DNA from 2 places in the Roseivirga sp. genome. Region 1 is predicted to be linked to the other one. Evidence: riboswitches for the same ligand, from Rfam matches in the RefSeq annotation. Region 1 holds a riboswitch; the other holds the start of a gene.

What was found. Region 1 has a riboswitch for S-adenosylmethionine ahead of ACOOEY_RS08535 (homoserine O-acetyltransferase family protein). Riboswitches for the same ligand answer to the same signal wherever they lie in the genome.
Region 2: another riboswitch for S-adenosylmethionine. It lies ahead of ACOOEY_RS00440 (homocysteine S-methyltransferase family protein); the one in region 1 lies ahead of ACOOEY_RS08535 (homoserine O-acetyltransferase family protein).

The regions. Positions count from the first base shown of each region.
Region 1 covers NZ_OZ244204.1:1,891,573-1,894,986, forward strand. Annotated here, with positions in the region: gene ACOOEY_RS08525 (TetR/AcrR family transcriptional regulator) at 1-407, opposite strand, end outside; gene accD (acetyl-CoA carboxylase, carboxyltransferase subunit beta) at 630-1,472, shown strand; SAM riboswitch class I at 1,661-1,785, shown strand; gene ACOOEY_RS08535 (homoserine O-acetyltransferase family protein) at 1,935-3,002, shown strand; gene ACOOEY_RS08540 (homoserine dehydrogenase) at 2,999-3,414, shown strand, end outside.
Region 2 covers NZ_OZ244204.1:107,949-111,362, forward strand. Annotated here, with positions in the region: gene ACOOEY_RS00430 (vitamin B12 dependent-methionine synthase activation domain-containing protein) at 1-92, opposite strand, end outside; gene ACOOEY_RS00435 (four helix bundle protein) at 97-450, opposite strand; gene ACOOEY_RS00440 (homocysteine S-methyltransferase family protein) at 459-1,484, opposite strand; SAM riboswitch class I at 1,524-1,628, opposite strand; gene ACOOEY_RS00445 (hypothetical protein) at 1,684-2,412, opposite strand; gene ACOOEY_RS00450 (hypothetical protein) at 2,412-3,161, opposite strand; gene ACOOEY_RS00455 (hypothetical protein) at 3,149-3,414, opposite strand, start outside.

The DNA of each region.
Region 1 (3,414 bases):
TCCAGAAAGAACTGCATAATGGGAGCTAGGATAATAAATGTCTCCTCCCTGGTCATATTACTCACATAAGGAGCATATCTGTATTGCTCTACAAACTGAAATTCCTTTGGGTGATCTATACAATATTGAATCAGGTTCCTCCACAGGTGTTTGAAGCGCTCCTTATAAGTACCCTCCTCTCTGTAGTCTTTAAGCATGGCTTTAATCACGCGTTTTTTAATCTCCGTGAAAAGCTCATTGATCAGGTGCTCCTTATTTTCGAAATAGCGATAGATGGTGCCGGCACCTATGCCTGCCTGCTGGGCAATCTGAGACATGGGAGTGGCATGAAAACCATGTGCGGTAATCAGATTTAGTGTTGTCTCCAGAATCAGAATCCTCTTGTCTGTTATTTTGTTATCGATCATCTTCCTAGCGGAATGAACGTTCATTCCGCGCAAAGGAAAAGACTAAAAGACAGGAAAGCAAAGTTTAATCAAATTAGTTTTCGGTACCGATTCCCTCTAACTGGTTCTTACTCACATCATTCATCGAAAAGAGACTAAGCAGTCTCCAGAACTTTGGTGGCTGAAGACTTTTGATGTATTTTTGCCAACTCACTTGAGAAAACTCAACTTAAACCAATAGATATGTCTTGGTTTCAAAGAAAAGTAAAGGGAATTACCACTCCGACTGAAGAGAAGAAAGATGCGCCTGATGGCTTGTGGTTTAAAACCCCCGGTGGAACCATTGTTCACACCAGAGAATTGAAAAACAATGCCTATGTGAGCCCTGAAGATGGCTTTCATGTAAGAATAGGCTCTAGAGAATATTTCGAAATACTGTTCGACAACAACAAGTTTACTGAGCTGGATGCAGACATGACTTCTGGAGATCCACTGAAATTTGTTGATAGCAAACCTTATCCGAAAAGGATTGTTGCTACTCAGGAAAAAACCAGACTTAAGGATGCCGTTCGTACTGCCTATGGTAAGATGAATGGCGAAGACATTGTAGTCTCCTGCATGGATTTCGCTTTCATTGGAGGGTCAATGGGTTCTGTGGTTGGTGAAAAAATCGCCAGAGGAATCGACCACGCGCTGAAGACAAAAACACCTTTCCTGATGATCTCCAAATCAGGAGGTGCCAGAATGATGGAAGCTGGTTATTCCCTCATGCAGATGGCTAAAACATCGGCCAAGTTGGCTTTGTTGGCAGAAGCAGGTATTCCTTATATCTCCTTACTCACAGACCCTACTACTGGAGGTGTAACTGCATCATATGCCATGCTGGGTGATTTTAATATTGCCGAGCCGGGTGCATTGATTGGTTTTGCCGGGCCAAGGGTAATCAGAGACACTGTAGGGAAAGATCTTCCTAAGGGTTTCCAAAGTGCCGAGTTCGTATTAGATCATGGCTTCCTTGACTTCATTGTCGACAGAAGGGACCTGAAAAAGCAACTCACCACGCTATTGAGGATGCTGAAGAATTAGAATTACCTGCTTAAAGTATATAAAGCCCTCTGAGCAATAGCTATTTGCCAGAGGGCTTTTCTTTTATAGACTCTGAGCCACTAGCCTGGGGCAAAATCAAAATAATTGGCCTTCCTTTTTGAAAAATCGTAAGCAGCTACTACGTTTGCATCATCAAGTCATTCAATCCCGACTCAAGGGAAAGAATCGATTTATAAAGAAGCGTGGAGAGACAGGCTCTTTGAAGCGCTAGCAACCATGCCGATACTTCGGCAAAGGTGCTAAATCCTGATCCCAAAATGGGTGCCAGGTGGCATTCGGGAGAATATAAATTGGTTATCATGTTTACAAATCCAATTACGAAACCCGTACAGGGTTGGGTAAAATCAACCCAACAGCAACTGCTATTATCCAACATTTCTAAGCGAATGTGTAGAGCGTAATTCTCCGCTCAATTCTTTTTCACAAATAATCCTTTAGAACATGTTTACTAAAAGTCAGTACCTGGCTGAATCCTCTGATTCAGCTCAGCAATCCTTACAATATTTAAAAGTCAAAGGCGACTTCAGTCTCGAAAATGGAAGTTTCCTAACCGACCCTGTTATTGCCTATCACACCTTCGGTCAACTTAATGATGACGGTTCAAACGTGGTATGGGTGTGTCATGCCCTGACCGCCAATGCCAATCCAACTGAATGGTGGCCAGGTCTGGTAGGTCAGAACGATCTGATCAATCCGGAAGAACACTTCATTGTATGCGCCAACATTCTCGGTTCATGCTATGGGAGCACAGGGCCAAAAGATTTCAACCCTCATTCCGGTGAGCGCTATCTAAGACAATTCCCATTGCTGACCATCCGCGATATGGTTAAGGCACATGAGGTCCTCAGAGCTCACCTGGGTATTAAGGAGATTTATCTTGGCCTGGGAGGTTCCATGGGAGGTCAGCAGGTACTGGAGTGGGCTATTGAACAACCCCTCCTCTTTAAAAACATCTGCCTGGTAGCTACAGGCGCCAAAAGCTCTCCCTGGGGCATTGGTATTCGCACAGCACAACGCATGGCCATTGAAGCTGACCCAAGTTTCTTTTCCAGCTCTCCTAAAGGTGGATGGAAAGGGCTTGAAGCTGCCCGCGCCATGGCTATGATTTCCTATAGAACTGACTCTGTTTACAATGCCAGTCAGAGAGAAGGAAGCGAAAAAATTGATGGGTTCAATGCCGAAAGCTATCAACGCTATCAGGGACTGAAACTGCAAAAACGCTTCAATGCCCACTCTTACTATGCTCTATCGAAATGCATGGATACTCAGGATGTGGGACGAAAAAGAGGCGGGGTGCAGGAAGCCCTTAAGCAGGTTAAGGCCAATACGCTTGTCATTGGGGTTAACTCAGACCTCCTGTTTACCCGAAACGATCAGCAAATTCTGGCACATGGCATCAAGCAAAGCCAACTCACTTTTATAGACTCAAACTATGGTCATGACGGCTTCCTGGTAGAAGCCGAAAGCATCTCAAATATTCTGGAAAATTTCTTAAACGAGAAAAAATGAAAAACATCAACATCGGACTTTTTGGTTTTGGCTGTGTAGGACAAGGCCTTTATGAAACACTCAACAACTCTAAAAACTTTGCCGGCCAGATTGCTAAAATCTGTATCAAGAACCCGGAAAAGAAAAGGAAACTATCAGCTGACCTATTCACCACACAAAAAGAAGAGATCATCAATGATCCCAACATCGACATTGTAGTAGAATTGATTGACGATGCCGAAGCTGCGCTGGACATTGTCGTATCGGCCCTGCAATCAGGTAAATCGGTAGTCACTGCCAACAAGAAAATGGTAGCCGAGAACCTGGAGTATCTGGTAGAACTTCAGCAGCAAACCGGTAAGGCAGTACTTTATGAAGGCGCTGTATGTGGAAGTATCCCCATCATCAGAACACTGGAAGAATACTTTGGCCA
Region 2 (3,414 bases), 1.8 Mb from region 1:
TTGCTCTCAGGGGTAACAATCAAAGGCTCCAGGCCTGATAATCTTAGGGTAACTCTATTATTCTGGTTAACAGTAGATTGTCTATGGTCCATTGTCTTACTTGAGTGAATTTCTTAGTGTTTGAATCATTTTTGTAATTTCTGTCAAATGGTTATAAAGCTTTTCAAACTGCTCCTCTCCTATTAATTCTCTTCTGCGACCTATATAAAGGCAAGAAACTACTTCTATTCCTGACCGGAGTGCTATCCCAAGAAAACGGGCAAACTCCTTATCAGATTGACCGGTACTACCCTCGGCAATATTGAGTGCCACTGAGTCAGCGGCTCTTTTTATTTGACTTGTTAGAACAAACATCTCATTCTTTGGAAAGGACAGTGTTAGTCTATGGACTTCTTCAGTTAAGTCAAGCGCTTTTTGCCAAACTCGTAAATCTTCAAATTTAAAGGCCATATGCTTAATTACTTTTGACTATCGACTATTGACTGTTGACCGATAACCGACCTTGGTGTCACTTTTGCCGCTTCCTGTGCGATAAGCCGGATATGCTCTGGAGTCGTACCACAACAACCGCCAACTATATTTAGAAAACCTTCCTGAAGAAAATCACGAATCTGAACCGCCATTTCTTCCGGACTCTGATCATATTGACCAAATTCATTGGGAAGTCCCGCATTCGGGTGAGCACTTGTATGGAAGGGGGCCTTAGTGGAAAGCGTTTCCAGATAAGGACGTAGTTGAGCCGCTCCCAAAGCACAGTTCAGGCCGATGGAAAGAATCGGAATATGAGAAATGGAAATCAGAAACGCTTCAGTTGTTTGTCCTGACAGAGTTCTTCCGCTGGCATCTGTGATAGTTCCAGAGACCATAATAGGAACCCTTTTCTTTTCCTCATCTAACAACTCCTCTATAGCGAACAATGCTGCTTTGGCATTGAGTGTATCAGTAATGGTTTCAACCAGAAAAAGGTCGACACCGCCATCTAATAGACCTTTAGCTTGTTTCTTGAATGCTTCTTTCAATTGATCGAAATCGATATTGCGATAGCCTGGATCATTCACATCGGGAGACATGGAAGCCAGTCGGTTAGTTGGCCCCATTGAGCCTGCCACAAACCTGGGTTTATCCGGTTCATTGGCTGTGAATTCATCAGCTACCTCTCTAGCTATTTTCGCAGACTGAAAGTTGATGTCATAAACAGCCTCTTCCATATGATAGTCAGCCTGAGCGATTGTAGTACCACTAAATGTGTTGGTTTCTACAATGTCTGCACCTGCTTCAAAGTATTGCCTGTGAATATCTTTGATGATATCTGGACGTGTAATGGAAAGTAAATCATTATTGCCTTTCAATGGCGAGGGGTGATCCTTAAACTGCTCTCCTCTGAAATCTTCTTCAGACAGCGTATGCCGTTGAATCATGGTACCCATTGCACCATCTAAAACCAATATTCTTTGTTTGAGTATCTCCTCGATTTTGTAAGCCATTTGCTGAATTTTAGGCTTACCGAGAAATTGGAAGGATCACTCTCATCTTTTCCCCGATGCCTCGAGGCTAGGAATTAGCACCAGGTATTACCCAGGTTGCTAAGACATCTACGGGCCTAGTCCCTCCGTCTTTCTTGATAAGCATCACAAAGTAAATGAAACTTTATGTAGTCACATAAGAAATCAACATAATATTGATTTACCTGAGGATATTGAAGACCAGTTTGATGTTGAGGTCAACAGCCGGAACCAGTCTGGAATCACTCTCAGCATCCAGAAGATACCCATATTGAAATTCGTAGTTCATTGGCTTTCTGCTATCTGGATCGGTCTTAAAAAGCATATAACCTAAAGCGGCAGAGCAGTCCAGAAAAAGCGGTCCCGCAATTGGACTTAAGAAACCGATCTGTATTCTTCCACCCCATCGCTTTTGACCTATCCCATAGGTGGCCTGTTTGAAATAGGAACAGTCATCTCCGCAACTTAACTCGAAGGTACGGGTACGCTCAAAATCAATTTGGTTATAGAACAACTCAATGCCAAAGTATGGCTTTAGATTCCGGTCTGAATAGCTGTAATTAAGTATCGATGGAATGACTCCTCCATCTTCCAACCCATCCAGGTAAAACTTGACAAGAAGAGAAGACTTAAATCCAGATTTATTGGCAAAATAGGTCTCATCATAAGTATAGACCTCACTATCCAGAATTTGTCCATACCGGGCTTCGAGGCTTATGTGACTTTTCAACCTGACTTCTGCACCGACCATGTGTGACTGAAAATGACCCAAAAGTTGTGAAGGAAAGTATTTGATACTCAGCTTCGGAATTATAGCGGAGAGACTGTCTTTCCCCTCCTGCTCATAATACTGAGCTGTACCCCATTGGAACACGCTAAAGCAACAAAGCAATAGGTAGAATTTCCTCATTAGTCAATTTGGGCTAAGATTTCCAATACGCCTGACGAAGTGTAGCTCATATTGTAGATATGCTTATCGGTCCTTATTATCAGGTAACCGCTCGTATGGATCACATCAAGAGGAAGTTCATTTTGGAAGGCTTTATAACCTTTAAGTAGAATATTTTCAGGATTTGATACGTCATACATGGCCACACCACCTCTTTCACAGACAAAAAGATTATTTTCGTTCACCGCCAGACCATATGGTGCTTCTGAAGGATAGCTCTTGATTAATTGTGGCGACTCAATATTAGAAATGTCGATGGCTTCAAGGACTTCATTACTGTTGAATCGACAATTACTTGACCTGAGTGTTGAAAAGGCCACCCCATTGGCAGCTACTACAGGATCACAAGCCGTAATATGCTCGTAACTCGAAAGCAAATTAAGGTTATTCTGAGCATCGAAATTGAGAAAATAAACCTGGTCACTACTGCCTACCAGAACATAATCACCGTAAGGGAAGATGGTCTCCAGGTTACTCGCAAAGAAATTAAGTTCGCGAACGAAGCTCAGGTCTCCCGAAGCCACTATTTCATATTGAAGAATCTTCTGAGACTCCAATACCAATAGATTATTATTCACAATGGTAAATCTGGCTAAGGAGCCTGCTGTACCTGTGCCTCCCAAATCAGGTGTAAAATCGTTGCTGTCAGCCTCACAAGCTACTAGGGCTACCACTAGTGCGAAGATTAAATAATGTCTTATCTGTAGCATTGTGGACTATTTATAGTGGTTAACTGCCATCCAATTACTTCTCCTTTCTCAGGGTCTACACACTCAAAGTAGTAACCATTAACCGGTGGTACAGGGAGCTCATAGGGACTCGCATCGAGTACGGATTCATGATTCGCTAAAACCTGGTAGTTCTGGATATCATTTACATCTATCACCAGCAGTGAGTTAAACTGATTGATATATAAAATACCATCCTTCAAAGCCATATTCTCGGATCCTCTTACTTTGAGGA